Regions from separate parts of the Kocuria rhizosphaerae genome, predicted to be linked through region 2. Evidence: riboswitches for the same ligand, from Rfam matches in the RefSeq annotation. Region 2 holds a riboswitch; the other holds the start of a gene.
What was found. A riboswitch is a leader RNA that binds a small molecule or an ion and turns the genes downstream of it on or off. The one in region 2 is predicted to bind glycine.

Region 1: linked by a shared signal. The riboswitch ahead of gcvP (aminomethyl-transferring glycine dehydrogenase) and the one ahead of gcvP (aminomethyl-transferring glycine dehydrogenase) in region 2 are both predicted to bind glycine.

What each region holds. Positions count from the first base shown of each region.
Region 1 is NZ_JBISWL010000037.1:6,399-10,808, forward strand. Features, by position in the region: gene ACH9EU_RS04535 (GNAT family N-acetyltransferase) at 1-657, shown strand, start outside; gene rplJ (50S ribosomal protein L10) at 970-1,494, shown strand; gene rplL (50S ribosomal protein L7/L12) at 1,591-1,977, shown strand; glycine riboswitch at 2,155-2,263, shown strand; gene gcvP (aminomethyl-transferring glycine dehydrogenase) at 2,429-4,410, shown strand, end outside.
Region 2 is NZ_JBISWL010000032.1:66,377-70,786, forward strand. Features, by position in the region: gene ACH9EU_RS04140 (2-methylaconitate cis-trans isomerase PrpF family protein) at 1-1,106, opposite strand, end outside; gene ACH9EU_RS04145 (LysR substrate-binding domain-containing protein) at 1,228-2,172, shown strand; glycine riboswitch at 2,308-2,400, shown strand; gene gcvP (aminomethyl-transferring glycine dehydrogenase) at 2,552-4,410, shown strand, end outside.

The DNA of each region.
Region 1 (4,410 bases), on a different contig from region 2:
GGCTCCGGTCGGCTGCCCGTCTCCAACCGGCAGACGCGCTTCGCGCTCAACGCGGGCTACCGGCTCGAGTCCGTCAGCGACTTCGGCGTCCTGGAGGTCCCGCTGCGGGAGGACCGGGTGGCGGAGCTGCGGAGAGAGATGGCGGCCTCCCCCTCCCCGGAGCCGTACCGGGTGCACACCTGGAGCGGTTCGGCGCCGGAACGGTGGCTCGACGAGCTCGCGGTCCTGCACTCGCGGATGGCCGCCGACACCTTCCTGCCACCGGTCGCCGCCGAGACCGAGGCGTGGGACCCCGAACGCGTGCGCCGGACCGAGCAGCTGCGCGCCGAGGCCGGGAACCTGTCCCTGGTCGCCGTCGCCGAGCACGAGGCCACCGGGCGGCTCGTGGGGATGACGGAGATCGTCCTGGCGGGCGAGGACCCGGCCATCGGGATGCAGGACGAGACCCTGGTCCTGCGCGAGCACCGCCGACGGTGGCTGGCCACCCAGCTCAAGCTCGCCAACCTGGAGCAGCTCGCGCAGGCGGCTCCCAGTGTGCGGACCGTGTACTCGTGGAGCCACAGCGGCGACGACCGGATGAGCCGGGTCAACAGCCGGCTCGGCTTCCGGGTCGTGGGGCGCAGCGGGGTCTGGTCCCGGGAGCTCTCGCCCGTCTGAGTCCCGGCGGGACGGCCGGGGCCCGGTGCGGCGCGCGATTTGGCGACCGGCCGGCGCTCGGGTACCCTGGGGAGCACCAAAGACCGCCGGTCGTGGTCCTCCATGCCTCCCGGGCACCGTTTCGGTGCCCCAGGGCGCGGGGGAGCAGCCGTAAGAGTTCCGCCAGGAACGGCCAGCGCAGGTGAACCAGCACAGCGAGCACGCGCCGTCCTGCACGGAGCGTGCCGTCGAGCCCCGGGCATCTGCGCGGGGCTTTTTCCGTGTGCGGATCCTTCCAGGCAGCGCCCGGCATCGAAGACCGGAAGGAGTACCATGGCGAACCCGGAAAAGGCAGCCGCGGTCGCCGAGTTGAAGGAGCTGTTCTCCAACTCGGACGCCGCTGTCCTGACTGAGTACCGCGGTCTCACCGTGGCCCAGCTCAAGGAGCTGCGCCGCTCGCTCGGTGAGAACGCCGAATACGCCGTGGTGAAGAACACGCTGACCGCGATCGCGGCCAGGGATCTGGGCATCGACGCGTTCGACGACCACCTCTCGGGCCCGAGCGCCATCGCCTTCATCTCGGGTGATCCCGTCGAGGCCGCCAAGAACCTGCGCGACTTCTCGAAGGCCCACCCGCAGCTCGTCCTGAAGGGCGGCTACCTCGAGGGCAAGGCGCTCAGCGCGGCAGAGATCCAGCGGCTCGCGGACCTCGAGTCCCGCGAGGTGCTGCTCGCCAAGGTCGCGGGCGCCGCGAAGGCGTCCCTGTCCAAGGCCGCCGCGCTGTTCCAGGCGCCGCTGTCCAAGACCGTGCGCACCGCCGAGGCGCTGCGCGCGAAGGTCGAGGAGCAGGGCGCCTAGCCAGCACCCGCCGCGAGGCGAATTCTTCCCACGGAACCAGACCGTCCCGCGCCGACCAGACCGGCCGGGTCACCACATCGAAAAGGAGCCACAACCATGGCCAAGCTCAGCACCGAGGAACTGATCGACGCGTTCAAGGAGCTCTCCCTCATCGAGCTCTCCGAGTTCGTGAAGGCCTTCGAGGAGACCTTCGACGTCACTGCCGCCGCCCCGGTGGCCGTGGCCGGTGCCGCGGCCCCGGCCGCCGGTGCCGCCGAGGAGGCCGAGGAGCAGACCGAGTTCGACGTCGTCCTCGAGGCCGCCGGCGAGAAGAAGATCCAGGTCATCAAGGAGGTCCGCGCGCTGACCTCCCTCGGCCTCAAGGAGGCCAAGGACCTCGTCGACTCGGCCCCCAAGGCCGTCCTCGAGGGCGCCAACAAGGAGGCCGCGGACAAGGCCAAGGAGGCCCTCGAGGGCGCCGGCGCCACCGTCACCCTCAAGTAGGACCCTCGGGACCGTCCGCCCGGACGGTCCCGCGAGGCCCCGGACGCACCGCGTCCGGGGCCTCGTCCCGTTCCGGGAGGGTGCGGCCCGGGGCGTCGCGGGCCACCGCGGGACGGGGGAGCGGTGTGCGGACCCGGGCGGGTGTGGGAGACTGGGGGGCACAACCACATTGGCCGTCCACGCGCAGCGGGAGAGTCCGACGCCGACCCGGTCCCGGGCGGCGGCCGGCGCCGAAGGAGCAAATCCTCCCCGAGAATCTCTCAGGCCCCAGTACCGCTGCGACCAGGCCACTCTGAAGAGGCTCATCGACCCGCGGCCGCCGGCCGGGGCGGAGGGCCACCGGCGGTGCAGGCCGGCCCCCGCGCGGGGACCGGCGAAAACTCTCAGGTCGACGAACAGAGCGGGGAGGTCGGACGGGCCCCCCGGGCCCTCGAACCACGAGGAGCTGACCTTGTCCTTCCTTCCACGTCACCTCGGCCCGGACGCGGCCGAGACCCGGACGATGCTCGAGACCGTCGGCGCGGCCGACCTCGACGAGCTCGTCGCCCGCGCCGTGCCGGCGACGATCGCCACGGACCGTCCCCTGGACCTGCCGGCACCGCTGTCCGAGCACGAGGCCCTGACGGCCCTGCGCCGCACGGCCGCCAAGAACCGGGTCATGACGCAGATGATCGGCCAGGGCTACGCCGACACCGTCACCCCGCCCGCGCTGCGCCGCAACATCCTCGAGAACCCGGCCTGGTACACGTCCTACACCCCGTACCAGCCCGAGATCTCCCAGGGCCGGCTCGAGGCGCTGCTGACCTTCCAGAACGCGGTCATGGACCTCACCGGCCTCGACCTCGCCAACGCGTCCCTGCTCGACGAGGCGACCGCGGTGGCCGAGGCGGTGCTCATGATGCAGCGGTCCAACCGCAGGTCCACGAGCCGGCGGGTCGTCGTGGACTCCCGGAGCCTGCCGCAGACGCTCGCGGTGCTGCGCGGACGCTGCCGGGCCGTGGGCGTGGAGCTGGTCGTCGCCGACCTCACGGAGGGCCTGCCCGAGGGCGACGCCTTCGGGGTCGTCCTCGCCCAGGTGGGCGTCGACGGCGACGTGGCGTCCCTGGAGGACCTCGTGGAGCAGGCCCGTGCGCGCGGGGCCTTCGTCACGGTGTCCACCGACCTGCTGGCCCTGACCCTGCTGCGGCCCCCCGGCGAGCAGGGCGCGGACATCGCCGTGGGCTCGGCCCAGCGTTTCGGCGTCCCCCTCTTCTTCGGCGGGCCGCACGCCGCGTTCATCGCCTGCCGCAAGGGGCTGGAGCGCAATCTGCCCGGCCGGCTGGTCGGGGTCTCGGTGGACTCCTCGGGCCGGCCCGCCTACCGGCTGGCCCTGCAGACCCGTGAGCAGCACATCCGCCGGGAGAAGGCGACCTCCAACATCTGCACGGCGCAGGCGCTGCTGGCCATCGTCGCGGGCGCCTACGCCGCCTACCACGGTCCGGAGGGGCTGCGCGCGATCGCCGAGCGGGTGCACGGGCTCGCCGCCCGCCTGGCCGCGGGACTCGCGGCGGCCGGGACCACCGTGGTCCACGACCGGTTCTTCGACACCGTCCTGGCCGAGGTCCCCGGCCGCGCCGACGAGGTCGTGGCCGCGGCCGCCGAGCGGGGGATCAACGTGCGCCGGGCCGACGCGGACCACGTCTCCGTGTCCGTGGGCGAGCCGCACGACGAGGACGACGTCGACGCGGTCCTCGCCGCGTTCGGGGCCTCGTCGCCGGAGGCCGGGGCCGCCGCCGGTGAGCTGCCGGCCGAGCTGCTGCGCACGGACGACTACCTCACCCACCCGGTGTTCACCACCCACCGGTCCGAGACCGCGATGATGCGGTGGCTGCGCGCCCTCGCGGACAAGGACCTCGCGCTCGACCGCACCATGATCCCGCTGGGCTCGTGCACCATGAAGCTCAACGCCGCCGCCGAGATGGAGCCCATCAGCTGGCCGGAGTTCGCCTCGATCCACCCGCTGGCCCCCGAGGACCAGACGGAGGGGTGGCGGGAGCTCGTCGGGCAGCTCGAGTCCTGGCTCGCGGAGATCACCGGCTACACCGCGGTCTCCGTCCAGCCCAACGCCGGCTCCCAGGGCGAGCTCGCCGGGCTGCTGGCCATCCGCCGCTACCACCTCTCGCGCGGGGACCGGCAGCGCAAGACCATCCTCATCCCGTCCTCGGCCCACGGGACCAACGCCGCCTCCGCGGTCCTCGCCGACCTCAAGGTCGTGGTCGTGGCCACCGCCGGCGACGGCTCCGTGGACATGGACGACCTGGCCGCGAAGATCGAGGCCGTGGGGGACGAGCTCGCCGGCATCATGATCACCTACCCCTCCACGCACGGCGTGTTCGAGGCGCAGGTGACCGACGTGTGCGCGGCCGTGCACGACGCCGGGGGACAGGTCTACGT
Region 2 (4,410 bases):
TCCATCAGCCGCCGTGAGGTCCTGAAGCCGGAGGCGCTGTTGGCCCGCCACTCGGTTCCGTCGTGCTCGACGTCCGCGGTCATCACCAGCAGCCCTGCGGGATGACCGATGACGAATTCCCCGTCGTCGGGGCTCGCGACATCGTGGACCAGCGTCCCGGGCACATTGGCCGCGACCGCGGTCGCGATCGCCCCGGTCAACGGGTAGGAGTTGTGGACGCGGCCCATCGACATCATCATCGCCCGCACGCTGCTCTCCTCCGCGCGGACGGTCAGCCCGTTGGTCGCGACGTATTCCCTCGGGGCGCCGACCAGGGAGAGCTTGGGAACCGACGGCGCCTCCCGGGTCGCCTCCTCCACGGTGGCGGTGATGCCCGCCAGCACGGAGGCCTGGGCTCGCACCGACTCGATCCTGGCCAGCAACGCCGGATCGGCATCCACCTGGGCCGGCACCTCGAGGCCCGTCAGGCCCAGGTCCTCCCAGCGGACGAACACCAGCGGATTGGCCGCGTCGACGATGGAGACGGGAATCGTCCCCAGCCCCGGCAGGGTCAGCTCGTCGACCACGGAGCCCGTGGGGAGCAGCCTCCCGGTCACGGCCCCGCCGGGGCTCACGAAGTCCATCTGCACCCTGGACGCGCGTCCGGGGACACCCGCGAGCTCGAAGTCGCCGATGGGGTCGAAGCGCCCGTTCCTCGTCGGGACGTGGGCGACGATGACCTTGTTCGTGTTGAGGTTGAGGAACCTCACGAGCGTCACGGGGTCGGTGGCCTCCACCAGTCCCTCGTCGACGGCGAAGGGCCCGACAGCCGAGGAGATGTTCCCGCAGTTGCTGCGGCGGTCCACCAGCGGCTGGTCCAGGCTCACCTGCCCGAACTCGTAGGTGACGTCGACGCCGTACGCCGTGCCGTCGCCGATGATCGCCACCTTGCTCGTCGTGGACACCGCACCACCGAGTCCGTCGATCTGCCGACGATAGGGATCGGGGCTGCCCATGGCCGCCAGGATGAACGCGTCACGCAGGGCGGGGTCCACCGGCAGGTCCTTCTCGTGGAAGAACAGTGCCTTGCTGGTCCCGCCGCGCATCACGACCGCTGGAATGTGCATAGATCAACCTCTCCGAACTGCCCGACCTCGTGGTGAGATCTCCGACACACTCAGTCTCAGGGGGGTCGAAAGGTTAAGCAAGATCACACTTCTGTACAGCTACTGAAGCTATACTTCAATCATGATCAAACCCTCCAGCACAGAACGCGTCCTGCTGCTCGCCGACGTGGCCTCCTTCGGCACGATGACTCTCGCCGCCGAGGCTCTCGGCTACTCGGTGTCCGCCATCTCCCAACAGCTCCGGAAGCTCGAGACCGAGGCCGGGCAGCCTTTACTCCAGCGCCACAGTCGCGGCATCGTGTTAACCGATGCCGGACAAGCGGTGGTCAAGCACGCCGAGCAGATCCGCGGCCGCCTCGTGTCCCTGCAGTACTCGCTGGACGACATCGCCGGCCTCCGGGCCGGGACCCTGCGCATGGGGACGTTCCCCACGGCCGGCTCCTCGCTGGTGCCCTTGGCCATCAGCAAGTTCGCGCGCGAGCATCCCCTGATCGAGCTGTCGGTACGGAGCACCCGGCGTGACGCCCTGCTGAAGATGCTCTCGACCCGGGACATCTCGATGAGTCTCCTGTGGGACTACCAGTGGTCCCGCCTGGAGGTCCCGGAGGTCGACGTGCAGCATCTGCTCCACGATCCGACCGACCTCGTCGTCTCCCTGTCGCACCCGCTCGCCTCGCGCGAATCGGTCGCGATGTCCGAACTGCTCGACGAGATGTGGGTCGTGCGCACGGGCGAACACCCGATGATCGAGGTGCTCGTCCGGGCCGCCAACTCCATCGGGTTCCAGCCTCGCGTGGCCTACGAGGCGAACGACTACCAGGAGGCCCAGGCCATGGTCGCCGTCGGGGTGGGCGTCGCGCTCGTCCCGCGTCTCGCGCTGACGGTGCTGCGCGACGACGTGCGCGTCATCCCGCTCTCGGGGGAGGTTCCGCAGCGGCGGATCCTCCTGGCGCGGATGAAGGACAGTCAGCCCACGGCGGCGGAGGCCGCCATGACGACGATGTTCGAGGACGCGGCGCGCCGCCTCAGCGCTCGCGGGCCCAAGCGGAGCTCCAGCGCCCGGTGACATCTGGGCACCCCGGGACCGGTGGCACAATCTCGGGACGCGGTCGCCACTGTACGCCCAGGCTTGCCGGCAGGCTCGCCGAAGTGCGAGGTGTGGACAGCCGCGTGTGAGCCGGGCTACCCTTGAGAAAGCCAATGAATCGTGGTGGGAGAGTCCCGCCCACCGGCGGGCGCCGTAGGAGCAATTCCTCCCCAGGAAACTCTCAGGCCCCTGTACCACCACGGTTCGGCAACTCTGGAAAGCAGCCCGGCGCCCGGCGCCGGACTCACCGACGGTGCAAGCGGCCCTCCGGCCGCGGAATCTCTCAGGTCCCAGACAGAGCGGGGAGGAACTCGAACCGATCCACGCCGACCTGGCGTGCAGCCCCCGGGAGTTCCTCATGACGATCCAGCCCACGACCACGTCCCCGACGACGGTCTTCGCCGACCGGCACATCGGTGCCCGTCCCGACGACGCCCAGCGCATGCTCGACCGCGTGGGCTACACCGACCTCGACGCCCTGGCCGACGCCGCCGTGCCCGCCGACATCCGTCAGCGCACCCCGCTGCAGCTGCCCGAGGCGCTCAGCGAGCAGGAGGTGCTGGAGCAGCTGCGCGCCTACGCGAGCCGCAACACCACCGCCGTGCAGATGATCGGCCAGGGCTACTACGACACCCACACGCCCCCGGTGATCCTGCGCAACGTGCTGGAGTCCCCGGGCTGGTACACCGCCTACACCCCCTACCAGGCCGAGATCTCCCAGGGACGCCTTGAGGCGCTGCTGAACTTCCAGACCATGGTCGCCGACCTCACGGCGCTGCCCGTGGCCAACGCCTCGCTGCTGGACGAGGCGACCGCGGTCGTCGAGGCGGTGCTGCTGATGCGCCGGGCCAACAAGGCCCGCGGCAACGGCGCGATCGTGCTGGACGCCGACGCCCTGCCGCAGACCCTCGCCGTGGTGCGGGCCCGCGCCGAGGCGCTGGGCTTCGCCGTGCAGGTCGCCGACCTGAGGTCCGGTCTGCCCGAGGGCGAGATCACCGGCGTGGTCCTGCAGCAGCCCGGGGTCTCCGGGCGGGTCACCGACCACGCCGCGGTGATCGCCGAGGCCAAGGAGCGCGGGGCGATGGTCACGGTCGCCGCCGACCTGCTGGCCCTGACCCTCATCACCCCGCCCGGCGAGCAGGGCGCGGACATCGCGGTGGGCTCCTCCCAGCGCTTCGGGGTCCCCCTGTTCTTCGGCGGTCCGCACGCGGCCTACATGGCGGTGCGCCCCGGCCTGGAGCGCAACCTGCCCGGCCGCCTCGTGGGCGTCTCCAAGGACCCGACGGGACGGGCGGCCTACCGCCTGGCCCTGCAGACGCGCGAGCAGCACATCCGCCGCGAGAAGGCCACGTCCAACATCTGCACCGCCCAGGCGCTGCTGGCCGTCGTGGCCGGCATGTACGCCGTCCACCACGGCCCCGAGGGGCTGCGGGCCATCGCCGGCCGCGTGCACGACCACGCCCGGACCCTGGCCACCGTCCTGGACCGGGCCGGTCTCGACCTGGTCTCCGGCCACTTCTTCGACACGCTGACCGTGCGGGTGACCGGCCAGGCCGGGAAGGTCGTCCGCGCGGCCGAGGGCCGCGGCGTGAACCTGCGGTTCGTCGACGCCGACCACGTCGGCATCTCCTGCGACGAGGCGACCAGGCCCGAGCACCTCGTGCTCGTCGCCGAGGCCTTCGGGGTCCAGGAGGCGCCCGCGCAGGTCGCCGCCGGACCCCGCGGCTTCGAGCTCGACGAGGAGCTGCGGCGCAGCTCGGAGTTCCTCACCCACCCGGTGTTCTCCGCCCACCGCTCCGAGACGCAGATGCTGCGCTACCTGACGCGCCTGGAGAACCGGGACCTGGCCCTGGACCGGACGATGATCCCGCTGGGCTCCTGCACCATGAAGCTCAACGCCACGGCCGAGATGGCCGCCATCAGCTGGCCCGAGTTCGCCTCGATCCACCCGCTGGCTCCGGCCCACCAGACCACCGGCTGGCGCGCGCTGATCGCCGACCTGGAGAGCCGCCTGGAGGAGATCACCGGCTACGCCGCCGTGTCCCTCCAGCCCAACGCCGGCTCCCAGGGCGAGCTGTCCGGCCTGCTGGCCATCCGCGACTACCACCGCTCCCGCGGCGAGGGGCAGCGCACCGTCTGCCTCATCCCGGCGTCGGCCCACGGCACCAACGCCGCCTCCGCGGTCCTGGCCGGCATGCAGGTCGTCGTCGTGAGGAC